2 linked regions of the Victivallis lenta genome follow. The protein of the gene in region 2 binds, or shares a complex with, the protein of the main gene of each other region. Links are inferred from orthologs where the notes say so. Each region holds a gene or a part of one and is shown on either strand. Other genes may lie near its edges.

Region 1 (6,562 bases), on a different replicon or contig from region 2:
AGGCGCTGCAGATGGCGGGGTATGAGGTCGTTGCGGTCGCGCCGGAGCGGAAGCCCGGCGATGTGATCCGCACCGCCGTCCACGACTTCGAGGGCGACATGACCTACACCGAGAAGCGCGGACACAACTTCGCGCTCAACGGCGACTTCAATCTGGTCGATGTGAAGAAATTCGCCGCGCTCGTGCTGCCGGGCGGCCGTTCGCCCGAGTACCTGCGGCTCGACGTGCGCGTGCTCGAAATGATCCGGCAGTTCGACCGGCTGAAGAAGCCGATTGCGGCGGTCTGCCACGGTCCGCAGTTGCTGACCGCCGCCGGAATCATTGCGGGACGGAAGATCAGCGCGTATCCGGCGGTGAAGCCCGAGGTCGAAATGGCCGGCGCGACTTACGTCGAGCTGCCGATGACCGGAGCTGTGACCGACGGACATTTCGTCACCGCCCCGGCATGGCCGGCGCATCCGGAGTGGCTGCGCCAGCTGCTTGAGCTTTTGAAGTAATACGCTTTTCTGAGGCGTTTTTTCGCGCCTCCGTTCTGCCGCCTTTCAGTATTGCCGGAAGCAGAAAAGGGAGGCGCGGACGCCTCCCTTCCGGTATCATGCGGTATCGCTTTCGGGTATGAACCCGTTCCGCCTTTCCCGGCTTGCTTTATCCTTTCTGCCGCCTTGCGGGACAGATAAAACTCAAACCCGGAATATCCGCGGTCCCGTGTCCATGCCCGGGGATGATATCGTATCAGCGGCTGAAGCCGCTCAGTAGTTCCTGGCTTCGAGCTCGAAGAACGCTTTCGGCTTCTTGCAGACCGGGCAGACTTCCGGAGCTTTCGGCCCGATGTAGACGTGTCCGCAGTTGCGGCACTCCCAGCGGTTTTCGCCGGTGCGGACCCAGACTTCGCCGTCCTCGAGGTTCTTCAGCAGCGTCAGGTAGCGTTCCTCATGGCGCTTCTCGATCGCGGCGACGCGCTCGAGGTTGCGGGCGAGGGCGCTGAACCCTTCCTCTTCGGCGACCTTGGCGAAATCCTTGTACATTTCGGTCCATTCGCCATGTTCGCCGGCGGCGGCGGCCTTCAGGTTCTCGGCCGTGCTGCCGATGAGCCCGAGTTCCTTGGCCCAGAGCTTCGCGTGCTCCTTCTCGTTGTTGGCGGTCATTTCGAAGATCGCGGCGATCTGCTCGTAACCTTCGGCGCGGGCGACTTCGGCGAAGTACGTGTACTTGTTGCGGGCCTGGGATTCTCCGGCGAACGCATGTGCGAGATTTTCGGCGGTCTTGCTGTTCTTGAGGTCAGCCATCTTTCACTCTCCTTGAGTTATGTTGCTGTTTCATAACGAAACGGGCTTGTCATTGCTTTAAATATAGTAATAGTTATCAAAAATGCAAATGCGAAAATGGAAAAAAATGAATTATTTGCTGTTTTTGATGAGCCGCCCGGTGAATCCGCGGTATCCGGCGAGAGCGAACGGTTCTCCGGGAACGGCCCAGGCGAAGTCGCGGGTGTCGACCAGGCGGCTCTCTTCGAAGGCGCGGCGGATCGCGTCGTCGATGCCGGGAACCACCCGGCGGTTCACGCCGTTTTCGGTGACGGTGCGGACCTCCTCCTGCGGAATGTCGCGGTTCGGAACGGAGTCGAAGACGGCATTCGAGATCAGCGTGTGCTTCGAGGCGAGGTCAAGCGTGCAGATGAACTGCTTCGGGTCCTCCATGCGCTTCAGCAGCGCGTCGTAGATGTGCTTGCGCATTTCGTCATGCGGCGTGGAGGCGAACTCCTCGGTGTCGCCGTTTTTGAGCGTGACGACGGTGCGCTGCTCGTCGTAGTCGATGGTTCCGGCGTCGCCTTCGATGCGCGAGATCGGATTCACGTTTTTTTCGCAGACATGGGTTACATGGAAATAGATCTGCTGCTCGAGCGCGCTTTTGATCCTGATCGTGGCGAAGTCGTTGGTTTCGATCCGGTTGGCACGGAACAACCCGGCCTGCACTTCGACCGGGTCGACGGTCCCCTCGAAACTGGTGCCCGCATAGAAGATCAGCAGATTCAGGAAGTGGGCCATCGCGTTCGTGAACGGGCTGTCAAGCACCCATTTGCCGTTGACGGAGAGCATTCCGGCCCAGTTGTTCCGGCTGTAATACGCATCGTTGCGCGGCCAGAGCGTGTAGGATTTGAAGATCCGCGGCCTGCCGATGGCGCCGGCCAGCAGAAGCTCCTTGATCCGGCGGGTTTCGGGCTGGTACATGGTCTGGTAGCCGACCGCGACGAATTTGCCGGTCCGCTTTTCGGCCTCCTTCATGATCTGCGTCTCTTCGACGGTCGGCGCCACGGGCTTCTCGACGTAGACGTTTGCTCCGGATTCGAGCGCCGCGACGGTCATCGGGCAGTGCATGGCGATTCCGGTCGGAATGAAGCAGATGTCGATTTTGCCGCGGAATTCCTCGAGCATGACGCGGTAGTCGGTGAAGAGCCGGCAGCCGATCGACTGGAGAAAGGCGCACTTCTCGGCCTCTTCGGACTGGTTGATGACGGTGGCGGCGACGACGTTGACTCTCCCCGCCGCATGTTCCCGGACGAAATCATTGTAATGCACGGCTCCGAATCCGGAGACCCCGATAACGGCGACATTGATCATGGTGAAAAGCCTCTCCTGTTGAAAAATTGTGAATCGCGCCGAAATAAAATAGTGTTTGTCCCCCGGACATTCAAGTCGAGCGCGGCGTCTCGAGCAGGTAGCGCCGGAAGAACTCCGCCGCCAGCGGCGCACAGCTGCGGCCGCCTGACTTGCCCTCTTCGACCATGACGCAGCAGGAGTAGGTCCTGCCGCGGTAGGTGACGAAGGCGATGAACCAGGTGGTCAGGAACCGGCTGCTCAGCGGGCCGACTTCGGCCGACCCGGTTTTGCCGTAGAGGTCGAGCCCCTCCACCTTCGCTTCGCGGCCGGAGCCGCGCGGCGTATTGACGACGTCGAACATGCCGCGGCGGACGACGTCGAGGGCCGAACGCCCGGCCTGGAGCTCGCCCACCGGCTCCGCCTTGCGTTCGTAGAGCGGACTGCGGTTCGAATCGACCACGCGGTACACCACGTGCGGCTTCCAGACGGTTCCGCCGTTGGCGAGGGCGGCGGCGTAGACCGCCCCCTGCAGCGGAGTCAGCGTAATGATGCCCTGGCCGATCGAAAGCAGACCGGTGTCGTAATTGGTCCAGCGCATTTTCTGGCGCTTGCGCTTTTCCGCGTCCGAGGGGAAGGTTCCGGCCAGCTCCGGCAGCTCGATCCCGGTGCGGCGGCCGATGCCGGCCGAACGGAGCACCTCGGCGATCGGGTTGAGCCCGGTTTTCAGCGCGTGTTCGATCATGTAGTCGTTGCAGGATTTGGCCAGCGCTCCTTCGAGATTCAGCGGACCGTGACCGTTGCGTGCGGCGCAGCGGACGCGCGCGTTGCCGATCTGCGTGTACCCGTCGCAATTCACGATTTCGGCGGGCGATACGCCGGAGTTCAGGAATGCCAGCGCCACCAGCGGCTTCAGGATCGAACCCGGCGTGTAGTTGCCGAGCAGCGCGCGGTTGTAAAGCGGCCGGTCCGGGTCGGCGAGGAGCTTCCGGTAGTAATCCGCCCGGATGAACGGGGTGAAGCCTGCCGACAGGTCGTAGCTCGGGCTCGAGGCGGAGGCGAGCACGTCGCCGTTCGCGGCGTCGAGCACCACGATCGCCGCCCGTTTCCCGGCGATGACCGATTCGGCGATTCTCTGGGCGCGCGAATCGATGGTCAGGATCACGTTGTTGCCGTGCCGCGGCTCGATCTTGCTGATCAGCTTGTTCTGGATGAAACCGAGATGATCCACCTGGACGAGCGAGTAACCAGGCAGGCCGCGCAGGCCCGGCGGCCGGGCCTCGTCGTCTTCGTCGGAGCCCGGGAGCAGGTCGAAGGCACGCTCGATCCCCTCCACGCCGATGCGGTCCGGCACATAATAGGAGAAGTCGCGCCGGTCGCTGGCGCTCTGCGGGTCCTGAAGCCGGGTGTAGCCGATGATGTGGGCCGCAAGCTTTCCCTCCGGATAGGTTCTGGATTCATCCGACTCGAGCCCGACGCCCTTCAGCGACCGTCCGCTCTCGAGCGCGCGCGCGATCTCCGGCTGGGTCAACTGGCGGAAGAGGACGAGCGGCAGCCCGGGCTGCAAATTCAGATGGCGCGTGATGTCCTCCTTCGTCAGAGGATTCGTCCGCCGCAATGCTTTGGAAATGGTCTCCGCCGCGTCGAAGATCGCGCTGACGGTTTTGCCCTGCGACCCTTTCACCTGCATCTCCTGCGGGTAGATGACCAGATTCGAATCGCTGCTGCCGCCGGCCAGAAGCGTGAGGTCCCGCGTGTAGATTTTGCCGCGCGTAGCCGGAATGCGGATCCGCCGCAGCGACTGGCGCGAAATGGCCTCCTTGCTCTTGTCCACCGCGCGGGTCTGGATATAACCGAGCTTCACGATCATGATGAGAAAGACAAGCAGAATGATTCCGCCGAAGATCAGCAGCCGCAGGTGTTCGGTTTCCAGGAGTCCCTGCGCCGGCTTCTTTTCCCGGCGCGGGGCGGGGCGTCTGGCGTTCGGGCTCATTGGTTTTTCCCTCCACGCGGTTCGCGGACCCGGCGCGGCCGCAGCCGTTCGAAGCTCGCTTTCGGCTCGCAGATGGCGGCGCCGAGTCCGAGCCGGGAGCCGGCCGCGTCGAAGAGCAGCGTCAGGAGCGGCATCAGGAAAAGCCCGAGCGCGCCGAAGAAGATCAGCTCCCACAGGAATTCGTCGACCTGTTCCGGCTGGGTCGAGAGCGAGAGCCGGACGATCCCGCCGCCGAGAATGGCGACGAGCGCGATTCCCATGCCGGGCAGCGCGGTCTCGAACGGATGGGTCGGCGCCTTGAGCCGGATCAGCTTGCCGGCCAGCAGCGCGGCCGCGAGAATCGCCGCCGTCACCGGCAGATCCCGCCCGTAGGCGAGGTCGAGCAGAATGCCGAAGCCGATCGAGACGGCGAAACCGATTCCGAGCGATGTGGTCAGCGAGACGTAATAGACGACGAGCGCGGCGAGAAAGAACGGCAGATCGAGCCTCCCGGCCAGGAGTTCGGCCAGAAAAGCGAAACCGAGAAGCGCGAAGACGTAGACCGTCCTCATGGCCGGTTCTCCTCCGGCGGCGCGCCGGTCGGGATCGCGACGGTCACGAAGCGCAGATTGTCGAAATCCGCATGGGGCGTCAGCAGCCCGGAGATGTGCTGCGCACTGGAAAAATCCGGATCGACCTCGTCGACCGTGCTGAGGCGGCCGATCAGAATCCCGCGCGGAATGCCGGCTTCGTAGCCGGTGGTCAGCGCCGTTTCGCCGGGCGTGAATTTGACGTTGACCGGCAGGTGTCCGACCGGGAGCTTGCCGGCGACCGGCTGGCGTTCACCCGTATTCAGAAAGCCGGTGCTGCCGTTTTCGAATGCGGCGGAGAGCCGCAGCGACGATGCGAACAGGGTGTCGACCTCGGCATTCCGGCGGCCGACGCGCGATACGATTCCGACCAGCGCCGGAACGCCGTCCGGCCCCGCCGCGATCACCGCTGCGCCCGGCGTCACGCCGGAATCCGCATCCAGGCTGATGAGGAACCGCTCCCGCCAGAACATCGGGTCGCGCAGAATCACCTGGGCGGCGCGGTAGTTCCACGCGACGGGGGCGGGCAGTGTCAGGAGCCGCCGCAGTTCGGCGTTCTCTTCCGCCAGTGTTCCGGCCTCGCGGCTCCGGACGGCGAGGGTACGGTTTTCGGCCATCAGCGCTTCGGCTTTGGCCGCGAGCTCCGTGCGGGAGAGGAGCAGCAGCGACTGCTCCGAAACCCCCTGCGTCGCCAGCTGCGTCAGCGTCAGATACGGGTAGAAAAAATCGCCGAGCAGGAGCCCCGCGCTGCGGCGGAGCGCCCGGTACCCGGCGAATGCGAGCAGGAGCGCGAGCAGAACCGTCGCTGCGAAAACGACTCTGCGGTCGGATTGTTTGCCCGGTTCCTTCATCGATGATGCTCAGCTCCCGCTTCCGTGTGCGGTCAGCAGCCGCAGAGTTTCGCTTTGAGTTCGACGAGTTCGTCCTCCGCCCCTTCGAGCAGTTCGTCGATGAGCTCGCGGACGGTCATGACCTTGTCGACGAGGCCGACCGACTGGCCGGCCATCAGGGAGCCGTTGTCCACGTCGCCTTCGACGGCGGCGCGGCGCAGCGCGCCGATCCAGAACTTCTCGACTTCCTCCTGCGCTTCGGCGCGGTGGATCGTGCCGGCTTCGAGCTCGCGCAGCAGGCGGAGCTGGAGCTGCCCGAAGAGGTCGGTCCCCCTGTTGCGCAGCGCGCGCACAGCGACGACCGGGAGCTTCTGGTCGTACTGCGGCGTCGAGATCGCGTCGCGGGCATTCGCATGGCGGAAAGCCTCCTTGAAGGCCGGGTGGACCGTGGACTCCTCGGTCATGACGAAACGGGTGCCGAGCTGGACGCCCGCCGCACCCATGGTCAGCAGGTGCGCCATCATTTTCCCGGTGCCGATGCCGCCGGCGATGAAGATCGGAATTTCCTTGTGGAAT
Region 2 (6,434 bases):
GCGGCCGACTACCTGAAGGATTATGTCTGCGACACCGTTTATCTGATCAACGACGCGATCAAATCCGGCAGGAAGATCCTCTGCGAAGGCGCGCAGGCCGCGCTGCTCGACATCGACCACGGCACCTATCCGTTCGTCACGAGCAGCAACACGGTCTCCGGCGGCGCCTGCACCGGAGCCGGCATCGCGCCGCAGAAGATCCGCGATGTCTGGGGCGTCATCAAAGCCTACACGACCCGGGTCGGCGAAGGCCCGTTCCCGACCGAGCTTTTCGACCAGGACGGCGAAACGCTGCGCCAGGTCGGCCATGAGTTCGGAGCCACCACCGGGCGGCCGCGCCGCTGCGGCTGGTTCGATGCGGTCGCCGGACGATACGCCTGCATGGTCGACGGCGTCAACAAGCTCGCGGTGACCAAGCTCGACGTGCTCGACAGCTTCGACAAGATCGGCGTCTGCGTCGCCTATGAGATCGACGGCAAGGTCACGAAGGAGTTCCCCGCATCGGTCGAAGAACTCGCAGCGGCCAGGCCGGTGCTCGAGTGGCTGCCGGGCTGGAAACAGGACATCAGCGGCGTTTCAAGCTACGACGAGCTGCCGGAGAACGCGAAGAAGTACCTTGAACGCATTACCGAGCTGGTCGATTCCGAGCTCGCCATCGTCTCCGTCGGCCCCCGCCGCGACCAGACCTTCGAAATCTGAACGGCAAACTAACGATAACACCGGGGGGCGAAGCGGAATAAATTCCGTTTCGTCCCCCTTTTCAGTGAAAAGCGGTTCATGACTGCGAAAAGGAAACAACAGCCGGATTACGGCCTGCCGATGCGTCTGCTGCACTACCTCGGCAGCTTCGATTTCGTTCAGGTCACGGCGCTGCTGTTTCTGATTGCCGTCGGGCTCGTTTTCATCTACTCCACCGGCGTGCAGATCGGCACGGCGACCGCCCTGCAGGCCTTCAACCGCCAGCTGCTGTGGGTCGGGAGCGGCACGCTGCTCTGGCTCATCGGTTCGATGCTGAACCTGCGGCGGACCGAATACAAGGTTCTTTCGCTGCTCTTCTATCTGTTCACCCTCGTGCTGCTGCTGCTGCTGCCCTTCGTCGGGCAGAAGGTCAACGGGGCGGTCAGCTGGCTGAATATCCCCGGCGTCGGTTTCCGGCTCCAGCCCTCCGAATTCGCGAAGCTCTCGCTGATCATGCTGCTGGCGGCGATGTTCTCAACCGCGGTGTTCTCGGTGAACAAATTCTTCTGCCTGCTGCTCTCCGGCATCACCGTCGCGATTCCGCTTGTGCTGATTCTGAAGGAGCCCGACTTCGGCAGCGCCCTGATCCTGCTGCCGATTTATCTGGCCATCGTGTTCTGCGCGGGGCTCAAGTGGCGGTACATCATTTTCGTCTCCGTCACCTCGACCGTCGGATTCGGCCTCATCGTCGCCAACGAGGTGCTGAAGATACGGCCTTTCCTGAAAGGCTACCAGCTGAACCGCATCCTCGCGTTCCTGCATCCGGAGGACTTTCTCGCCAGCACCGGCTACCAGCCGTGGCAGGCCTACCTTGCGGTCGCCTCGGGCGGACTCACCGGGAAAGGCATCGGCGAAGGGACCCAGAACTCCCTCGGCTTCCTGCCCCAGATGGCGGCCAACAACGACTTCATCTTCTCGATCATCGCAGAAGAGACCGGCTTCATCGGCTGCGCGCTGATTTTCCTCGCCTACCTGCTGCTGCTCTACTCGATCCTGCGGACCGCGTTCCTGACCGATGATCCGTTCGGGCGCTATCTCTGCATCGGCATTGCGGCAATCATCTTCACACACTGCTTCATCAACATCGGCATGAGCATCGGCCTCACGCCGGTGACCGGCCTGTCGCTGCCGTTCGTCAGCTACGGCGGCTCCTTTTTCCTGATGCTGATGGCGGCCTGCGGACTCATCCAGTCCGTGTACCGCCACCGCGACGACGGCAAATCCTGACCGTCTTTCCGGCTTCATTCACCTTACGCGGGAAAAATTTTCCAAAAAAATTAGACAAATCTAATTTGCGTGCTTGCAAACCGCTTTTGCGGTGATATAGTAATGGTGTTCTCCGGAAAAGAAACGGGCACTCTTTTCCCCGCCCTCCCCCGGATGCTTTTTCTGCATTTTCAGCATCCGCGGGAGGGTTCTTCTTACCCAATCCCATTCCCCCGGGCATGGCGGCGGCATATCCGTTCTGCCGCCGCAGCACCCCATGTTCCCGAAATTCCGGGAAGCTTTATCGGCAACCTGCGCAATGCAAACCTGCGCCCGCCATCCGGAAAGAAAGAAGCCGGATGCAGGGAAAACATCCGGCCCGGGAAAAAGGGAATAGGGAACGAAGAATCCAAACCTCCGCGGGAACTGCGGAATATCCGTTCTTCGCTATTCAACATATACTGTCGAACGCAGGTTTTCAAGCCATTTGATAAAAAAATATCTATATTTATATACTTTATCGATATTCCCCCCCTTTCCGGTTTGCCGGCGGCGGCCAATGGAATTATATTGATCCGGCAAACAGGGAGGATGCAGCACCATGAGTCAATCACCGGAACAACTACCGTTCTTTCTCGGTTCCCGGCTGGTAAAAGAGCTCGACCTCGGCGTCGGCGGCAATCTTTACGGCGGCCGGATGCTCGATTTTACAGCCGAACAGGCGGCGATTCACGCGGCCCGGTGTACCGGGGAATCCCATCCGGTCGGCTACCGGTTCTCCGAATTTTACCTGACGCGGCCGGTCAAGGCCGGCGAAATCCTCGATTTTTATGCGGGCAAGCCGGAGTTCGGCCGCAGCAGCGTCACCTTTTCGATCGAAGCCCGGGTCGGCGGTGAGCGAGCGCTCCGCGGCGAATGCACCTTCGTGGCAATCGGTCCCGACGGCCGGAAAAAAGCCCTGAAGGAGCGGAAACCATGAGCATCCGCCTCGCAGTCGTCACCGATATTCATTATTCCGGCGGCCCGAACCGAAGGAATCCCGGCCGGAAGGGAGCTTACGGGGCCCTGCTGCTGAAACGGTTCCTGAAACTGCTTGAAATCGAAGGCTGGCCCGATGCGGTCATTGCGGCCGGCGACCTCATCGACCCGGCAATGGCCGGGGACCGCGCCGCAATCGGCCGCCTGAACGAGCTCGGCGCCCTGCTGCGGGAAGTGCCGGTGCCGGTCATCGCCATTCCCGGCAATCACGATCTTCCGCCCGCCGCATTCTATGAATGCATTCCGAAGCCGCCGGAGTATATTGAGATCAAGCGCACCAGGATCATCCCGTTCCTCGACCCGGAGCGGCCCGGCTGGAACGCCGAGCGGCTGCCGGAGGAGCTGGCGAAATTCGACCGGGCGCGTTCCGGTTTCGACGGACAGCTCGTGGCACTGCAGCACGTACCCGTTTTTCCGGCCGGGACCGGAAACTCTCCTTACGGCTACCGGAACCGGGACGAAATCATCGCAAAAATGCACGCGACCGGCTGCGTGCTCTCCATCTCCGGCCACCATCATGCCGGGAGCGAACCGGTTTTCGACGGGAAGGCCACGTTTCTCTGCGCGCCGGCCCTCTGCGAGTCGCCGTTCTCTTTCGCCCGGATCGAACTTGACGACAACGGAACAGTCAGATACGAAACCGATTCATTCCGGCTTCCGGACGGTTTCGAATGGTTCGACCGCCACACGCACACGCCGTACGCCTACTGCGGGGAAAATATGGATTTCGAGGCGGAAAAGGAGTTGATGGAGATGTTCAATCTCGCGGGCTGCGACGTGACCGAACACAGCGGGCAGCTCTACTTCACCAAGCGCGGATTTTTCGGTTTCGACTGGTTTTTCAACGGGTTGCGCGAACCGTATGCGGTGAACCGGCTCCCGGACTTCCTCGCATATTGCCGCTGTTTCGGCGACGAACGGTTCCGGGCCGGCTTCGAAGTCGATATCACCCGGAAGTGCGAACCGGTCATGACAACCGCACTGCGTGAAAATGCGGCAGCCCTGATCGGGGGAATTCACCATCTTGACCCGAACTGTCCGCCGGGAGAACTCGGGGAGCTCCATCTCCGCATGATCGAAGCGTACGGCCGGGCCGGAATTCCGGTACTGGCCCATCCGCTGCGAATTCTCCGCAAGCGGGGCATCGACCCGGAACCGTATTTCGACCGTATCATCGCGCTGCTGAAAACATACCGCATGGCGGCCGAAGTCAATTTTCACCATAACAGCGCGCACCCGGAATTCACGCGGCGCGCGCTGGCGGCCGGAGTGAAGCTCAGTTTCGGAAGCGATGCGCACCACCTGTCTGATTTCGGTTTTCTGCAGCCGCACATCCGCCTCTTGCGGAGCCTCGGTTTCGACGGCGACTGGCACGATATTCTGTATTGAAACCGGCTGCCGCATCTTTCCGGCTGGATTTTTTGAGAAAAGGTACTATATTAGTGACAGGAAAGGAGCTGTTCGCATGGCTGACGCATCGAAAAACAACACCGCCCTGCTGCTGGGCATGGGCTTGGACGGCCGGGATGAGCATCGCCGCATCACCCGGGGCGACAACTTCTGCCTGGTCGGCGGCTCCGAGGAAACCCATGAGAAAATGACTGAGACCGCCGTCAAATTCAACGAAAAGCTCTCGAAACGCGGCAAGCGACTCGGCGAACTCTCCCGCGAGGAGTTCACCGATCTGATCCGCGAAGCCTCCGGCAAATAAGCGCACGCCGCCCTCCGTGTCCGGCGCTGTTTTCCGAAGTGTATCACTTCATTGTCATACAGTCTTCCGTCAGCGGCCCGCAGTTCCCCCCGCGGCCGGGACATCCACACTCCTCACCGCACATGCCCGATCAATGAATCGCCCTTCTCCCTGGCCAAACCGCACAGCGGCGCGGGGACATCGATTTTTGAATTATTTTTCATTTTCCTATTGACATTCTTTTTATTTCTGGTATAATTAATACAGAAATACACCAAATACAAAGTGTATTACCAATAAAAAGAAAACGAAATTCATGGATAAATACGACAACATCATCAAAGAGTGCCGCGATCTGGTCGAGAGCCTCCCGCCGGGAGCAACGGTGCCTTCCGTACGCCGGCTGATGAAGCGCTTCGGCGTCAGCCAGCTCGTCATCACCCAGGCGATGAACGAGATGAAGAAGGCCGGCCTCATCGTGTCGCAGGTCGGCCGCGGCACCTTCAAAGCGCCTGCCGACAACCGGGAGAACTGTCCGAACGGCGTAGTGTCCCTGCTGCTGCCGGACTGGCAGTCCAGCTTCACGGCCGCAATTCTCACCGAATTCGCCCGCCATTTCACGGCTTCCGGATACACATTGAAACCGTGCTACCACAACTACGGCATCGAACGCGTCACGCCGGAAATGCTGCCGGCGGAAAGCGATGCCCTTATCGTTTACTGGCACTGGGATTTCGACCTCAACACCTGGGAACACCTGGCACGGCTGGACTATCCGGTGGTGCTGATCAACAGCGCACCGCAGGGACTCGGCATCAATGCGGTCAGCACCGATAACGAACTCGGCGGCGCCATGGCGGCCGGCCATTTCCTGAACAACGGCCACACGAAAATCGGCATGATGCTGACCCAGCCGCAGCTCGACAGTACGGTTTCACGCCGGAACGGATTTGCAAAATACCTGATGGTCAATGGAATCACTCCGCTGATCATCGACTGCAACACCCGCCCCGGCGAGCAATCCAGCGCCCGCGCCTACGAAAAAATGATGCAGCTCGGGCGCAGCGGAACCTTCGACTGCACCGCCCTCTTCTGCGACTCCGACCTCGGCGCGCTCGGCGTTATGCGCGCCTGCCATGAACTCGAACTCTCCGTTCCGAACGATCTCTGCATCATCGGTTTCGACAATATCCCGGAATGCGGATTTTTTCACCCGGCACTCTCTTCAATCGACCAGAACCTCGGCGAGTGGGCCGTCGCCGCCGAGAAGATCATCCACGCCTGCCGCAACGACCCGCAGGTACGCCGGACCGGCCGTCAGACTCTGATTGCGCCGTCGCTGGTGCTGCGGGAGAGCACCCGGCGCTCCGCCGCCGGAGAAACGGTCATCCCCTGGAAACGGCCGGAAGGGTTTCCGCACGGAAATATTGCCGCCCGGTAAAACCGGAATCAATCGGTCACCATTTTCCGCGCCGGAAGAACGTGTTCCGCGCACGGGCAGAATATCGAATTGTCCCGAAGTAAAAAAAGCAGGAGAAACAACCAGAAAAAACAAACATCCGGCAGCCGAGTCCACTCGCCGGCTTAACTCTTTTCCATGATACGACATTTAAGGAGGTTTTATAAAGAAGATATATTTCACGTTGATCGAGCTGTTGGTGAATATGTCACATATATAACCGCAATTGCGTATAATACCGGGTATGTGAAACAAAACAGCATTGCCGCCCGGCAAAAAAGCGCGGTATGCGCCGCGCAGCGG

Evidence for each region.
Region 1: the proteins of FYJ85_RS14945 (region 2) and FYJ85_RS12510 are in contact, whole or in part, in a crystal structure (PDB 6PL5), measured with the Thermus thermophilus proteins. The link is inferred for Victivallis lenta from one-to-one orthologs. Residues at the interface, in WP_223903423.1 of Thermus thermophilus: Phe161, Val165, Phe168, Val169, Leu172, Pro198, Tyr199, Glu202, Tyr211, Arg212, Asp213, Gln220, Val221, Gln223, Ser224, Ile226, Ala227, Ile228, Gly229, Ser230, Gly266, Phe267, Val270, Leu274, Tyr277, Gly278, Leu281, Phe285, Leu289, Arg297; in WP_223903432.1 of Thermus thermophilus: Arg4, Ile5, His6, Leu8, Ala9, Phe12, Ala15, Leu16, Leu19, Gly20, Arg22, Ala23, Trp24, Leu26, Gln27, Val28, Tyr31, Tyr34, Leu36, Leu43, Thr45, Asp47, Lys156, Gln157, Gly158, Ser160, Val184, Leu201, Glu202.

What each region holds. Positions count from the first base shown.
Region 1 is NZ_VUNS01000013.1:37,598-44,159, reverse strand. What follows is about bases 2,139-5,137. They hold FYJ85_RS12510 (penicillin-binding transpeptidase domain-containing protein), read right to left. Parts: upstream 4,588-5,137; coding sequence 2,689-4,587; downstream 2,139-2,688. Other genes in these bases: mreC (rod shape-determining protein MreC), read right to left, coding at 5,135-5,137; FYJ85_RS12505 (hypothetical protein), read right to left, coding at 4,584-5,137; FYJ85_RS12515 (Gfo/Idh/MocA family oxidoreductase), read right to left, coding at 2,139-2,618. In the rest of the region: FYJ85_RS12525 (DJ-1/PfpI family protein), read left to right, coding at 1-497; rbr (rubrerythrin), read right to left, coding at 750-1,286; more of FYJ85_RS12515, read right to left, coding at 1,398-2,138; more of FYJ85_RS12505, read right to left, coding at 5,138-5,138; more of mreC, read right to left, coding at 5,138-6,007; FYJ85_RS12495 (NAD(P)H-dependent flavin oxidoreductase), read right to left, coding at 6,040-6,562. UniProt on the Escherichia coli protein: Catalyzes cross-linking of the peptidoglycan cell wall. Responsible for the determination of the rod shape of the cell. Is probably required for lateral peptidoglycan synthesis and maintenance of the correct diameter during lateral and centripetal growth.
Region 2 is NZ_VUNS01000017.1:101,652-108,085, reverse strand. Bases 1-2,871 are described here. They hold FYJ85_RS14945 (FtsW/RodA/SpoVE family cell cycle protein), read left to right. Parts: upstream 1-777; coding sequence 778-1,965; downstream 1,966-2,871. Other genes in these bases: FYJ85_RS14940 (hotdog domain-containing protein), read left to right, coding at 2,546-2,871; FYJ85_RS14950 (adenylosuccinate synthase), read left to right, coding at 1-699. Also shown: more of FYJ85_RS14940, read left to right, coding at 2,872-2,923; FYJ85_RS14935 (metallophosphoesterase), read left to right, coding at 2,920-4,371; FYJ85_RS14930 (hypothetical protein), read left to right, coding at 4,448-4,693; FYJ85_RS14925 (GntR family transcriptional regulator), read left to right, coding at 4,989-6,113. UniProt on the Escherichia coli protein: Peptidoglycan polymerase that is essential for cell wall elongation. Also required for the maintenance of the rod cell shape. Functions probably in conjunction with the penicillin-binding protein 2 (mrdA).